DNA from 4 places in the Streptomyces sp. SJL17-4 genome. Region 1 is predicted to be linked to each of the others. Evidence: riboswitches for the same ligand, from Rfam matches in the RefSeq annotation. Region 1 holds a riboswitch; each other region holds the start of a gene.

The links. A riboswitch is a leader RNA that binds a small molecule or an ion and turns the genes downstream of it on or off. The one in region 1 is predicted to bind cyclic di-AMP.
Region 2: another riboswitch for cyclic di-AMP. It lies ahead of N5875_RS00795 (LysM peptidoglycan-binding domain-containing protein); the one in region 1 lies ahead of N5875_RS18475 (M23 family metallopeptidase).
Region 3: another riboswitch for cyclic di-AMP. It lies ahead of N5875_RS06305 (LysM peptidoglycan-binding domain-containing M23 family metallopeptidase); the one in region 1 lies ahead of N5875_RS18475 (M23 family metallopeptidase).
Region 4: another riboswitch for cyclic di-AMP. It lies ahead of N5875_RS23460 (transglycosylase family protein); the one in region 1 lies ahead of N5875_RS18475 (M23 family metallopeptidase).

What each region holds. Positions count from the first base shown of each region.
Region 1 is NZ_CP104578.1:4,148,077-4,151,595, forward strand. It holds gene N5875_RS18470 (aldo/keto reductase) at 1-394, opposite strand, end outside; gene N5875_RS18475 (M23 family metallopeptidase) at 457-1,617, opposite strand; cyclic di-AMP (ydaO/yuaA leader) riboswitch at 1,629-1,775, opposite strand; gene N5875_RS18480 (PP2C family protein-serine/threonine phosphatase) at 1,977-3,185, opposite strand; gene N5875_RS18485 (MerR family transcriptional regulator) at 3,415-3,519, opposite strand, start outside.
Region 2 is NZ_CP104578.1:176,436-179,954, forward strand. It holds gene N5875_RS00785 (phospholipase C, phosphocholine-specific) at 1-940, shown strand, start outside; gene N5875_RS00790 (hypothetical protein) at 1,037-1,639, opposite strand; cyclic di-AMP (ydaO/yuaA leader) riboswitch at 1,982-2,165, shown strand; gene N5875_RS00795 (LysM peptidoglycan-binding domain-containing protein) at 2,171-3,046, shown strand; gene N5875_RS00800 (alpha/beta family hydrolase) at 3,040-3,519, opposite strand, start outside.
Region 3 is NZ_CP104578.1:1,419,268-1,422,786, reverse strand. It holds gene N5875_RS06320 (helix-turn-helix domain-containing protein) at 1-29, shown strand, start outside; gene N5875_RS06315 (DUF6126 family protein) at 64-219, shown strand; gene N5875_RS06310 (tyrosine-protein phosphatase) at 244-1,065, opposite strand; cyclic di-AMP (ydaO/yuaA leader) riboswitch at 1,454-1,614, shown strand; gene N5875_RS06305 (LysM peptidoglycan-binding domain-containing M23 family metallopeptidase) at 1,619-2,632, shown strand; gene N5875_RS06300 (SGNH/GDSL hydrolase family protein) at 2,802-3,519, shown strand, end outside.
Region 4 is NZ_CP104578.1:5,203,372-5,206,890, forward strand. It holds gene N5875_RS23455 (transglycosylase family protein) at 1-1,125, shown strand; cyclic di-AMP (ydaO/yuaA leader) riboswitch at 1,384-1,557, shown strand; gene N5875_RS23460 (transglycosylase family protein) at 1,561-2,289, shown strand; gene eno (phosphopyruvate hydratase) at 2,601-3,519, shown strand, end outside.

The DNA of each region.
Region 1 (3,519 bases):
GGACGGACTCGTCGTCGAAGTGCGTGTAGTACAGGTCGATGTAGTCGGTGCCGAGGCGGCGCAGCGACTCCTCCGCGGCCGCCTTGATGGTGGTCGCGGACAGTCCCTTGAAGTGGGGGTGGGCGCCGACCTTGGTGGCGACGACGACATCGGCGCGGTTGCCGCGCGCGGCGAGCCAACGGCCGATGACGGTCTCGGACTCGCCGCCCTCGTTGCCCTCGGCCCAGGCCGAGTAGACGTCGGCGGAGTCGACGAAGTTGCCGCCCGCGGCGGTGTAGGCGTCGAGGACGGCGAAGGACTGCGCCTCGTCGGCGGTCCAGCCGAAGACGTTGCCGCCCAGGGCGAGCGGGAAGACGTGCAGGTCGGAACTGCCCAGCGGGCGGAGAGTCGTCATGGTCGAGACAACCGTCCGCCCCGCCGGGCCTATTCCGTCGGCTCAGGTGGCGAGCCGGGGTGTCAGAGGCTGAGGCCCTTGGAGCGCAGCCACTCCGCCGGGTCGAGGCCGGAGCCGCCGGGCGTGTGCACCTCCATGTGGAGGTGGGCGCCGGTGACGTTGCCGGTGGCGCCGACGCGGCCGATCGTCTCGCCGGTGCCCACGGTCTGGCCGGCGGAGACCGTCATGGAGGACATGTGGGCGTACCAGATCTCGGTGCCGTCCGAGAGCTCCAGGACGACGCGGTAGCCGTACGAGCCGGACCAGCCCGCCGACTTGATGGTGCCGCCGTGGACGGCCTTGAGCGGGGTGCCGGTGGGGGCGGCGAAGTCGAGGCCGGTGTGGTAGCCGGAGGACCACATCGAGCCGGACTGCATGTAGGTGGCGCTGAGGCTGTACGAGGAGAGCGGCAGCGTGTAGCTCGCGGCGAGCTTGGCGAGGCGCTCGGCCTCGGCCGCCGCCTCGGCCTTCGCCCTGGCCTCGGCTTCCGCCTTCGCCTTGGCCTCCGCCTCGGCCTTGGCCTTCGCCTCGGCGGCCGCCTTCTCCGCCGCGTCGGCCTTGGCCGCGGCCTCCGCGGCGGCCTTCTCGGCCGCCGCCTTCTCCGCCGCGGCCTTCTCGGCGGCGTCGGCGGAGGCCTGCTGCTGCTCGGCCTGCTGGAGGATGCGGGCGCGCAGGGCCTCGCCCGCGTCGCCGGCGCCGGGCGCGGCCTTCGCGGCCGGGCCGTCCTGGGTGATCAGGCCGGCCTGCTGCATCTGCGGGGTCTTCGTGCCCTGCTCGTCGTCGACGGTGGCGTACGTGGCGACGGTGAGCGGGTTCGGGTTGGCGCGGGCCGCGCTGACCGTCTCGTGGGTCTCCTCGGGGAGGAGGTCGCCGACGCCGGGCAGGTCGTGGGCGTCCGGCAGGTCGAGGTCCGGGAGGTCCGGCAGCGAGATGGCCACCGGGGGCTTCTCCTGCGCGGTGGCGAGGCCACCCGCACCGACGGCCGCGATCACACCGACGCCGAGGACGGTGGAGGAACGGGCGAAGTTGGAGCGCTGCTTGACGACACGGTGGCGGCCGCCGGAGCGGCTCTCGGCGCGGAGGGATCCCTCGGTGGGGTTCCACTCGGTGTCCGGGGCGGCGGGGCCCGCACCACCACCGAAGGCATCGAAGGGGGCTTCGGGTGCGGGAGTGTTGGACGCCACGGAGGCGCGCTCCTTTCCTTCCTTCTCGCCTACCGGGTTAGCTGACGGGTTCGGAGCAGGAAGGTCTCCTACGGGCACGGTCGCACAAGTGCGAAGGGCCCGATTCACCCCAAGTAGTGGTTCCCCGGTTCCTTTTCAGGATTCGGCGCGTGCGCACGGTGCCGTCTCTTGCGACGGCTGGGACGACCGCGCTGCGTTATCGAACGTTAATAGACGCGGGGTGCCGATTCCAAGCTGTTCCTCTTGATCATTCATTGAATTGGGAGGGAATAGTCCGACTTGACCTCCCTTCAGCAAGGGACGCCGAAACCCTCGCTACCTGACGTTATGTCAATTGTTATCGCAGTGACACCTCGCGACTACGGTCGGTGACCGGGCCTGCCGCGGGGGGATCCGGGCCCGCCCGGCGGCACCACCGGCATCGTCCGGCGCCGCTTCGGCTGCCCCGTCGCCGGGCGGCTCACCGCGAGCAGCGCCATGTCGTCCGTCGACCCGCCGCCGGTGTGCAGCCGTACGTCGTCCACGAGCGCGTCGAGCAGTTCCTCGGGCCCGGGGAAGATCCGCCCGGCGAGCCGCTCCCCCGGGTCGTAGAAGACGCCCTCGGCGTTCCGCGCCTCCGAGAGACCGTCGGTGTAGAAGAGCAGCGTCGCGCCCGGCGGGTACGGCCGCGCCTCGGCCCGGTCCGGCCACGACGCCAGATCGCCCATGCCGAGCGGCAGTGCCGGCTCGCCGGGCTCCAGCGTGTCCAGGCTCCCGTCCGCGGACAGCATCAGCGGCGGCGGATGCCCGCGGTTGACGACCCGTACGAAACCGTCGAAGGTGCCGCCCCCGTCACCGCGCGGGATCTCGGCGAGGACGGCCGTGGTGAACCCCTCGAAGGCGTCGAGCCCATGACGGCGGGTGCCCTCCCGGGCCAGGGCCCGTTCGAGCCGCTGCGCCACGCCCTCCAGGGTCCGCTCCTGCTCGGCCGCCTCCCGGAACGCCCCGATGACGACGGCGACGGCCTCGACCGCGTCCAGGCCCTTGCCCCGGACGTCGCCGACCACGAGCCGCACCCCGTAGGGGGTGTCCTGGACGGCGAACAGGTCGCCGCCGATGAACGCGTCCGCCTGCGCCGCCTCGTACCGCGCCGCGCACTGCAGCCCGCCGATCCGCTCGGCGGGCGTCGGCAGCACCGCCTTCTGCGCGGTCTCCGCGATGACCCGCGCCGAGGCGAGCCGTTCACCGCTGCGGCGGACGACCCGGTTGATGAGCAGGGCGAGCACGGAGACCGTGAGCACCGTCAGGATCTCGGTGAGCGAGGGGATCTCGGTCGCGGTGCCGTTGTAGACGTGCAGCCCGACCGAGGCGAGGACGGCGGCGATCCCGGTGAGCAGCGTCGTGAGGGTGGAGAAGAACGGTGCCGCGATCAGCGGGGCGGCGGAGAACATCGGCGCCGCGCTGTACTTGGCCGGCGTCAGGACGTCGAAGACGACCCCACCCACGATGATCAGCGGCGGCAGCGCCCGGAGGAACCTCCGGGCACCCCCGTACGGGCCACGGCCCTCGCCGCCGCGCCGCCCACCGATCGCTCCTGGGAGGTGCCCCACCTGTGCTCTCCTGCCCGGTCCGTCCCCGCGGCCCGTACCGCGCCCTCCCAGGGTGGCCGCCGCCGCCCGGGGCGGCGACTCCCAGGGGGCCGACCGGCGTACGGCCGGGGACCCGGCCCGGCCACGCGCGCGGGGAGGCGCCGCGGCGGTCTGCGCGGGCAGGTGGACGTCGAAGGACCCCGCTTCCCGGCGGCCGGGCGGGCTCGGGCTACAGGTTCCGCTCCGCGTAGATCTCCATCGCGTCCCGCACGAGGACCGCGGTGCCCTCGCCGTGCTTGTCGTAGTTCACGGTGAAGCGCGGGTCGTCGACGTA
Region 2 (3,519 bases), 4.0 Mb from region 1:
CGGCTTCCGCGTCCCCATGATTGTCATGTCCCCGTGGACCCGGGGTGGCTGGGTGAGCTCGGAGGTCTTCGACCACACCTCGGTCCTGCGTTTCATGGAGAGCTGGACGACGGCCCTCGGCACCCCGGCCACCTGCCCCCACATCAGCGCCTGGCGACGGAAGGTGACGGGCGATCTGACCGGCGTCTTCGACTTCGCCCACCCGGTGTACGGCGTACCGGCCGGCCTCCCCTCCACGGCGAAGGTCATCGGCCAGGCGACCTGCGGTCCGCTGCCGAACCCGGCCCCGCAGAACAACGCCCAGCCCGCGCAGGAGTCCGGCACCCGGCCGGCCCGCGCGCTGCCGTACCAGGTGAACGGCAATCTCGACCGCTTCGAGTTCGGAGCCGCGGGCAAGATCCTCGCCTGGTTCTCGATGGCGAACCAGGGCGCCGAGGCCAAGCGCGCGGCCCATTTCTCGATCCACCCGCACCAGCACCGCGACACGGCCGCCTGGCAGTACACCGTCGACGCGGGCGGCACGGCCACCGACTACTTCAACATCGGCCTGGGATCGGGGTCCGGCAAGTACGACATCTCGATGATGGGCCCCAACCGCTTCCTGCGCCGGTTCATCGGGGACGCCTCCAAGGCCGGCAAGGCCGTCGAGGTGACATCCAGGTTCGCGACCGAGCCGGGGACGGGGCGGACGGCCCTGTGGTTCAGGATGAGCAACACCTCGGCCGGGCCGGTGACGTTCACGATCCGCTCGAACGCCTACCGCACGGACGGCCCCTGGACCTACACGGTCCCGGCCGGCTCCACTCGGGAGGACTTCTTCAACGCGGTCGCCTACAACAACGGCTGGTACGACTTCACGATCCTGGCCGACATCGACGGGACCTGGTCGCGCCGGTACACCGGTCACATCGAGACCGGAGCGCCGAGCATCACCGGCTGAGTACGCCGTCCGGGTGCGGGGCGGTGGCCGCTTCGCCGCCGTCGCGCACCCGCCTCCCACCCGCCCCACACCCGCCCCGCGCCCGCGGAGAGTCCGTCAGCGCCCGGCGTGCGCCGCGCGGTGGATCGTGGCGTCGAGGAGGGCCACCGCGTCGGCGGCCGTACGGCCCGGGGCCCGGTTCCACGGCCCGATCAGCTCATGCCACCCCCGCGACCGGAGCTCGGCCATGATCCAGGCGGCCGCCTCGTTCATCGTCGTCGCGCTGCCGTAGCCGAGACGGTGCGCGGCGAGCAGCGCGCCGCAGACACACCGGGCCCCGCGCACGTCGCGCAGCTTGTACGGCGCGTTCTGCCAGCCCCACTCCGTCAGCACCAGGCGCGCGTACCCGAGGTGGACCGAGGGGCGCAGCTCGGGCTGGCCGATGCGACGCCAGGCGTGCAGCCGGTCGGGCAGGACGGCTCCGATCCGGCCGGGAAGCCGGCGCTCGGCGGGAAGGGAAGGCGGCAACGCGTCGAGCGCGTCGGCGACGAGCCGCTCCACCGGCAGGGTGAGCAGCTCACGCCAGCCCTCCACAGCGGGTGCGGGCGCCGGCGGCGCGGTCCAGTCCGTGACGATCCGCTGCCAGGTGGCGCTCTCGTAGAGGGCGGCGGCCTCACGGTCGAGGGTCTCGGGGTCGAGCAGGGAGGCGGAGGGCGACATCCGGGCGGCTCCTCGGTCGGGGTGGCTCCATCTTTCATGACGAATGTCGGTTTTGCGACCTATGCCCTTGAGTGCCCGCGCGGTCGAACAGTCCCTTATCGCCCACTTCTCCATTAATAGAATTACCACCCCTATTCGGACATTGAGCACCTGGTGACGCGACTCACGTTCCCGGGGATTCCCCGGTGATCGGAATCCGTGCAGGCCGTGCGGGACAAGGAAGTTCGATGCGCAGGAGTCGAGGTCGATCTTGAATTCCATGAATTCGGTGATCCTTTCACCGACCCCTGGACTCAGATCCTCTTGTTCTCCGCCGCATTACTGGCCTACGGTCACCTCCATTCGAGCGGATCGCCGAATCCTGCCACCGCTCGAAATACCTCCCTTTCACCCGACGGCAGGAGCGGGGGACCCACGAATACGCCGGCCCGGATTCCGGAACGGCTCGGGGTGAAGCCGCGTGCGCGCGGCCGGACATCTCCAGTCCGAACCCGACAGCTCACCCCGAAGGCGCCGGAGAGGAATCTCGTCATGCCTGCTCACGGTAAGCACCGCCGCCCCCGCCGCCGCCCCGTCTCCCGTGGACTCGCGCTGGTCGGCACGGGCGGAGCCGCCCTCACCCTCCCGCTGATCGCCCCGGCCGTGGCCGGCGCCGCGCCTGTTTCCGGAGCCCCGGAAATCGCCGCCAAGAACATCACCGCCCCCGCGGCCCCGGTCGCCGCGAAGGCCGCCGCCAAGGCACCCGCCGCCCCGGCCGCCGCACGCACCTACACGGTCGTCAGTGGTGACTCGCTTTCCCTGATCGCCCAGAAGAAGGGAATTCAGGGCGGCTGGAAGGGCCTTTACCGCGCCAACCGGAGCGCCGTGGGTGACAACCCGTCACTTATTCATCCGGGTCTTGAACTGACGCTTCGTCGGGATTCCGTGAAGGCCGCCCCCACGCAGGCGAAGAAGACCGCCACGGCCGAACGGGCGAACCGCTCCGAGCGCCGGAGCGCCACCCCGGCCACCGGCACCGGCGCCTCGGCCGCCGCTCCCGCCGCCGCCGCTCCGGTCCAGGCCGCGCCCGCCGCCGCCACCCAGTACGCGAACAACCTCGACGGCTGGATCCGCGAGTCGCTGGACATCATGGCCCAGCGCGGCATCCCCGGCTCGTACGAGGGGATCCACCGCAACATCATGCGGGAGTCCTCCGGCAACCCCCAGGCCATCAACCTCTGGGACTCCAACGCCGTGGCCGGCACCCCCTCCAAGGGCCTGCTCCAGGTCATCGAGCCGACCTTCCTCGCCTATCACGTGCCCGGCACGTCGATGGACCTGTTCGACCCGGTCGCCAACATCACGGCCGCCTGCAACTACGCGGCCGACCGCTACGGCTCCATCGACAACGTCAACGGCGCCTACTGATCCCGGAAGTGCCCGGTGAACCAGGAGGTGGCGAGCTCCGCCACCTCCTCCAGGGCGCCCGGCTCCTCGAAGAGGTGCGTGGCGCCCTCCACGACCTCCAGCCGGCTCTCGCAGCGCAGCAGCGCCTCGGCCCGCCGGTTGAGGTCCAGGACCAGCGCGTCCCTGCCCCCGACCACGAGGAGCGTCGGGGCCTTGACCCGCGCCAGGTGGTCGGCCGCGAGGTCCGGCCGGCCACCGCGTGAGACGACGGCGGCCACGGCGGACTCCAGGTCGCCCGCAGCCCACAGCGCGGCGGCCGCTCCCGTACTGGCCCCGAAGTAGCCCAGCGGGAGGCCTTCGCTCTCCGGACGCTCGGCGAGCCACTCCGTGGCGCGGGCGAGCCTGTCGGCGAGCAGCGGGGTGTCGAAGACCTGCGCCCGGTCGACCGCCTCGGCCTCGGTGAGCAGGTCGAACAGGAGCGTTCCGAGTCCCGC
Region 3 (3,519 bases), 2.7 Mb from region 1:
TCGGCGACGGAACTCCGCACCGGCGCTGATCCCGCGTACTTCCTTCGACAGAAAAGGACCGAGATGTCCGAGAAGGCACGACCTGTCACCGGCGAAGAGCGAGGCGAGGGCAAGTTCCCCAAGGGGCTCGTCCTGCGCCTCTTCGCCTATCTGATCGCCGGGCACCTCTTCGCCGGCTTCCTCTACCTGCTGTTCATGCTGGGCGGCCAGAACCAGTAGGCCCCGGTAACCGGTAGGCCCTGGTCACGCCTCCGTGAGCAGCCGCTCGCGGAGGCGCTCGCGGGTCTCCGGGGACAGCTTCAGGCCCTCGGTGAGGTAGGTGTCCACCGAGCCCCAGGTCGCCTCGATCGTCTCGAAGGCGCCCCGCAGGTACTCCACCCGCGCGTCGAACAGCGGGCTCAGCAGCTCCATCACCTCGGGCGACATCGCGTCCGGGGCGGTGGAGCTGCGGCGTACCTTGTAGCGGCGGTGCGGGTCGTTCGACTTCACGTAGTCGGCCTCGATCGCCTCCCGCTCGACCCCGACGGCCAGCAGGGTGATCGCGATGGAGAGCCCCGCGCGGTCCTTGCCGGCCGCACAGTGCATCAGGGCGGGGAGGCTGTCCTCGGCCAGCGAGTGCAGGATCCGGCTGTGCTCCATGGTCCGCTCGACCACCATCTTCCGGTACGAGTCGGACATTCGGGCTGCGGCCTTGCCGTCGCCGAGGATGTCCCGCAGCTGCTCGATGTCGCCGTCGCGGACCAGCTTCCAGAACTCCTTTCCGTCGGCCGGGTCGTTGAGGGGTATGTTCACGTTCCGTACGCCCGGCAGTTCGACGTCCGGGCCCTCGATCTTCCGGTCGGCGAGGTTCCGGAAGTCGAAGACGGTGTGCAGTCCGAGCGAGTCGAGGAAGGTGACGTCCTCCTCGGTGGCGTGGGCGAGGTGGCCGCTACGGAAGAGGCGGCCGGGATGCACGGCGCGCCCGTCCGTCGTCGGCAGGCCGCCCACATCCCGGAAGTTGCGGACCTCGGCCAGCTCGGGTTCGTTCGCTTCGATGGGCGGGACCTGCGGCAGCTGCTGCGTCACGGATGCTCCTGATGGTCGACGTTCGGGTGCCCGACGCGAGATCGGTTCCAGGGGCAATCATCCAGGTGGGGCTGTGATGGCGCACCCCCCTGGACGGGAATGGGTGATCTGTCCGAATTGAGGCGTTGCGTATAACGCGCCCTGTTTACAGGTGAGATGAGTCTCGGCGCGTGAGCAGGGTCATAGAAGTGACGGATCGTGGCCGGACGCCCGAAGCAAATGCCCTGCGCAAAAAGGAAATCGAGGGTCCGTCATCCACGGAGGGTGACCGGAATTCCGGGTGAAAGGCCGTACGGGGAAAGCCGGGAGAAATCCGTGGCTTGTTCGTGCCGACCCCGCTCGTCTAGCGTCACCGTCAATCCGGTCGGACCGCCGAATCCTGCCACCGTCCGGAATTCCACCCATCCCATGCGTGGCAGGAGCGGGGGACCCAAGGAAGTACGCCGGTCCCGCGACGCAGGACGGCTCGGGGTGAAGTCGCGCGAGAGCGTGACCGGACATCTCCAGTCCGAACCCGACAGCTCACCTCGTAGGCGCCGGAGAGGAATTCGCCATGCCCGCGAAGGGTAAGCACCGCCGCATCAAGTCCAACCGCCTCACCCGCGGAATCGCCGCCGCCGGTACGGGAGGCGCCGTTGTCGCCCTCCCGCTCCTCGGTGCCACCGGTGCCCACGCCGCCGAGCAGGCCGCCCCGGCCGCTCCCGGCCAGGCCGTCACCGCCGCCGCCCAGGTGAAGGCCCCCGCCGTCGCCAAGGCCGCGCCCACCGCCACGAAGGCCGCGCCGAAGACGTACTCCGTCGTGCGGGGCGACTACCTGTCGAAGATCGCCGCCGAGCACGACCTCACCGGTGGCTGGCAGAAGCTGTACGCCGACAACCGTCAGGTCGTCGGCGAGGACCCCTCGCTCATCCTGCCGGGCATGAAGCTCACCCTCGGCGCCAAGAGCACCGCCAAGGCCGCACCGAAGAGCGCCGCGCCCAAGGCCGCCGCCCCCAAGAGCCCGGCGAAGGCCTCTGCGGAGAGCTCCTCGAAGAACGGCGACAGCACGCGTGCCTCCCGGAGCAGCGAGCGCGCCGCCGCTCCGGCCGCGAGCACGCAGTCGTCGGGCTCGTCGGCTTCGCAGTCGTCGGGGGCCTCCGCCTCCGGCGCCTCGACCTCCGCCTCCGGCTGGGTCGCCCCGGTCAGCGGCGGCTTCTCCACCCCGTACCGCGCCTCGGGCTCCATGTGGTCCTCCGGCTACCACACCGGTGTCGACTTCATCGCCTCCTCCGGCACCGCCGTCCGCGCCGTCGGCGCCGGCACGGTCGTCTCCGCCGGCTGGAGCGGCGCCTACGGCAACGAGGTCGTCATCCAGCACGCCGACGGCAACTACTCGCAGTACGCCCACCTCTCCTCCCTCTCCGTCTCGACCGGCCAGACGGTCTCCGGCGGTCAGCAGATCGGCCTCTCCGGCTCGACCGGCAACTCCACCGGCCCGCACCTGCACTTCGAGATCCGCACCTCGCCGAGCTACGGCTCCGACGTCGACCCGCTGGCCTACCTCCGTCAGCACGGCGTCTCCGTCTGACGGAGCGTCCCCCGCTGACACGAGCAGCTCCCCGAAGGCCCGGCACCCACGTGCCGGGCCTTCGGCCTATTCCGGCTTGGCAAATTCTTTATCGGTGGCATATGTCACCCGGCGTCAACCCCTCCTTACGGTCGCGTAAGTCACATCCGAAGGGGAAGGATGTGCACCCGTGGCAGACGATTCGAGATCAAGAGACAAGAACGCATTCGGGTCGTACGCGGCGATCGGTGACAGCTTCACCGAGGGCGTCGGAGACCCCGGGCCCGACGGGACGTACGTCGGCTGGGCGGACCGCTTCGCGGTGCTGCTCGCCGACCAGCTGCCGGAGCACGACGCCTTCCGCTACGCCAACCTGGCGGTACGCGGGCGCCTCCTCGACCAGATCGTGGCGGAACAGGTCCCCCGGGCGAAGGAACTCGCCCCCGACCTGGTGACCTTCTGCGCCGGCGGGAACGACATCATCCGCCCCGGCACGGACCCCGACGACGTCGCCGAGCGCTTCGAGCGCGCCGTCGCCGGACTGACCTCCGCCGTCGGCACCGTCATGGTGACCACCGGCTTCGACACCCGCGACGTGATCCTCCTCAAGCACCTGCGCGGCAAGATCGCCACGTACAACGGGCACGTCCGGGCCATCGCCGACCGCTACGGCTGCCCGGTCCTCGACCTGTGGTCGCTGAAGTCCGTACAGGACCGGCGCGCCTGGGACGACGACCGGCTGCACCTGTCGCCCGACGGCCACACCCGGGTGGCCCTGCGCGCCGCGCAGGTCCTCGGCCTGCCGGTGCCGGCCGACCCGGACCAGGCGTGGCCGCCGGTACCCCCGCGCGGCCCGCTCGAGGTGCGCCGCGACGACATCCACTGGGCCAAGGAGTACCTCGTGCCCT
Region 4 (3,519 bases), 1.1 Mb from region 1:
ATGCGTTCCGGGAACGGACGTCACCGTCGCCCCCGTCAGGCCCCCGCAATCGTCGTCGCCGCGGGTGTGACCGGCTCCGCCATGGCGCTGCCGCTGCTCGCCACCGGGTCCGCCTCCGCGGCCGACGCAGCCACCTGGGACCGGGTCGCCGAATGCGAGTCCGGCGGCCAGTGGAGCGCCAACTTCGGCAACGGCATGTACGGCGGGCTCCAGTTCACCCAGGACAGCTGGGAGCGGAACGGTGGCCTGACGTACGCGCCCAGCCCCGATCTGGCCAGTCGCGCCCAGCAGATCGCGGTGGCCGAGAAGGCCCTTGCCAAGGGCTCCAACGAGTGGGCCACCTGCGCGCCGATCGCCGGCCTGACGAACGACGGCACGTCGCCGGGCGTGGACCCCGGTCCCGCGAGCGTCCCCAAGGCCCCCACGGGGCCGGTTCCCGAGTCGAACTGGACCACGGGTCTGCCCGGGACCTCCGAGGAGACCTCGGAGGCCGCCGAGGGGGCGAAGGGGTCCGAGGACGCGAAGAAGGGCACGGGGACGGCTTCGCCGACCGCGCCCGCCACGCCCGTCTCGCCGACCGCTCCCGTCACGCCGACCACCCCGGCGAGCCCCTCCGTGTCGACCGACCCGAGCCACCCGACCGTGCCCACCACTCCGGGCACGCCCGATACATCCCTTACGCCGGGTACGCCGGGTACGCCCGGCACCCCTGACGCGCCGGGGGCCACCGAGCCCGGTGCGCCGACGGATGACGTGTCGTCGGCCACTCCCGGAACCGGGAAGCACCGGGGTGACGCCGCGCCGGAGGAAACCGGCAACCCGGACAGTTCCGCTGAATCGGGTAGACATGCTTCATCGGACAACAACCTGACCGAAAAGCCCCCGAAGGCGGCGCCGGCTGACGCTTCGAAGGAAACGGACGCAACTGACAGTCAGGGCAACTCGGGCTCCTATCTCGTGCAGCCGGGCGACAATCTGTCCGACATTGCACAGGAGAACGAACTCCCCGGGGGCTGGACCGCCCTCTACGACGCCAACCGGCAGACCGTGGGCCTCGATCCGGACTTCATCCTCCCTGGTCAGGCTCTCGACCTGACGAACGGTTCGACCGCGTCGGCGGAGTGATTCGGGGGCGTATGTCCGGTTCTGGGCAAGTGAGACATGGGTCTCTTCGCCCCAACTGGCGTGTCACGCCCGCAAACTTTGCTCCCGTCACCTCTCACCTGCACAAACACCCCCCATCGGAAGGCAAGTAGGGGCGTTATTTCCGCAATACGCCTCTTTGAACTTCCGGTGGGTCTGTGTCTACGGTCGTCACCGCTCGCCACCGCGGGCCCCGTCGACCGAAACGCCGAATCCTGCCGTCGGCCGATGGGAACAGTCGTCGCGCAAGCGCCGAAGGCAGGAGTGGGGGACCCAAGGTAAGTGCCGGCCCCGGCCGTTGAGACAGACGGCCGACGATCGGCTTGGGGTGAAGCCGCGTGCTAGGACACGCGGCCGGGCAACTTTCCGGCCCGAACCCGACAGCTCACCTCACAGGCGTCGGTGAGGAGAATCTCCATGCTGTTTTCCGGCAAGGGCAAACACCGCCGTCCCTCCAAGGCCACCCAGGTCGCCACGCTCGTCGGCGTCACCGGTGTCGCCGTGGCCGCCCCGCTGATGACCGCGGGCACCGCCTCGGCCGCCACGGCCTCCGAGTGGGACCGCGTCGCCCAGTGCGAGTCCGGCGGCAACTGGTCGATCAACACGGGCAACGGCTACTACGGCGGCCTGCAGTTCTCGGCCTCCACCTGGGCCGCGTACGGCGGCACCGCCTACGCCTCGACCGCCAACCAGGCGTCGAAGTCCCAGCAGATAGCCATCGCCGAGAAGGTCCTCGCGGGCCAGGGCAAGGGCGCCTGGCCGTCCTGTGGCGTGGGCCTCTCCGGCGCCTCGTACGACGGTGGCGCCACCGAGAGCGCGCCGCAGCAGAGCACCCAGCAGCAGCCGCAGCAGGAGCGGAAGGCCGAGCAGCCGACCACCCGCAGCGAGCAGCGCCAGGCCCCGAAGAAGGCCACGCAGCAGCAGGCCGCTCCGCAGGCCGCCGCGAAGAAGACCGTCACCACCCCGACCGGCAAGAAGGTCAAGAAGGGTGACGGCGAGTACAAGGTCGTGACCGGCGACACCCTCAGCAAGATCGCCCAGGCGCACGGCGTCAAGGGCGGCTGGGCCGAGCTCTTCGAGCTGAACGACGACGTCGTCGACAACGCCGACCTCATCTACCCGGGCCAGCAGCTTCACCTGAAGTGAGCCCGGCGGCCCGCGTGAGTCCGGCGGCTCACGCGGACCCTCCGACCCTCCCGCGGTGACCACCCCGGCCCGACGCGTCTCTCCCCCGTGCGCGTCGGGCCGGGGTTCCCCCGTTTCAGGAGGACTCCGTGGTTACCGACTGGTAGATCTGGGGTCCTTCGTCCCGAGATGCATGCCCTCGGGTCCTTTTTCGTCCCAGCGGGCGGGCGCCCGGCTGGCCGGAGCCCCCGAGCCGGTTAGGCTCTTGTCGCAAGGCCAAGCGACCCTGCACCGACCTTGCGTCACATCCAGCGTCACATCCCAAAAAGGAGATGCTCGTGCCGTCCATCGACGTCGTCGTAGCCCGGGAAATCCTGGACTCCCGAGGCAACCCCACGGTCGAGGTCGAGGTCGGCCTCGACGACGGCAGCACCGGTCGTGCTGCTGTTCCGTCCGGCGCCTCCACCGGTGCGTTCGAGGCCATCGAGCTTCGCGACGGTGACCCGAACCGCTACCTGGGCAAGGGTGTCGAGAAGGCCGTCCTCGCCGTCATCGAGCAGATCGGCCCGGAGCTCGTCGGCTACGACGCCACCGAGCAGCGCCTGATCGACCAGGCCATGTTCGACCTGGACGCCACCGAGAACAAGGGCTCCCTCGGCGCCAACGCCATCCTCGGCGTCTCCCTCGCCGTCGCGCACGCCGCGTCCGAGGCCTCGGACCTCCCGCTCTTCCGCTACCTCGGCGGCCCGAACGCGCACCTGCTGCCCGTTCCGATGATGAACATCCTCAACGGTGGGTCGCACGCCGACTCCAACGTGGACATCCAGGAGTTCATGATCGCCCCGATCGGCGCGGAGTCCTTCTCCGAGGCCCTCCGCTGGGGCGCCGAGATCTACCACACCCTCAAGGCCGTGCTGAAGCGCAAGGGCCTCTCCACCGGCCTCGGCGACGAGGGCGGCTTCGCGCCGAACCTCGAGTCGAACCGCGCCGCCCTCGACCTCATCGTCGAGGCCATCAAGGAGGCCGGCTACACCCCGGGCTCCGACGTCGCGCTCGCGCTCGACGTGGCCGCGTCCGAGTTCTACAAGGACGGCAAGTACGAGTTCGAGGGCAAGTCCCGCTCGGCCGCCGAGATGACCGAGTACTACGAGGAGCTCGTCTCCGCCTACCCGATGGTCTCCATCGAGGACCCGCTGTACGAGGACGACTGGGCCGGCTGGAAGGTCCTCACCGACAAGCTGGGCTCCAAGG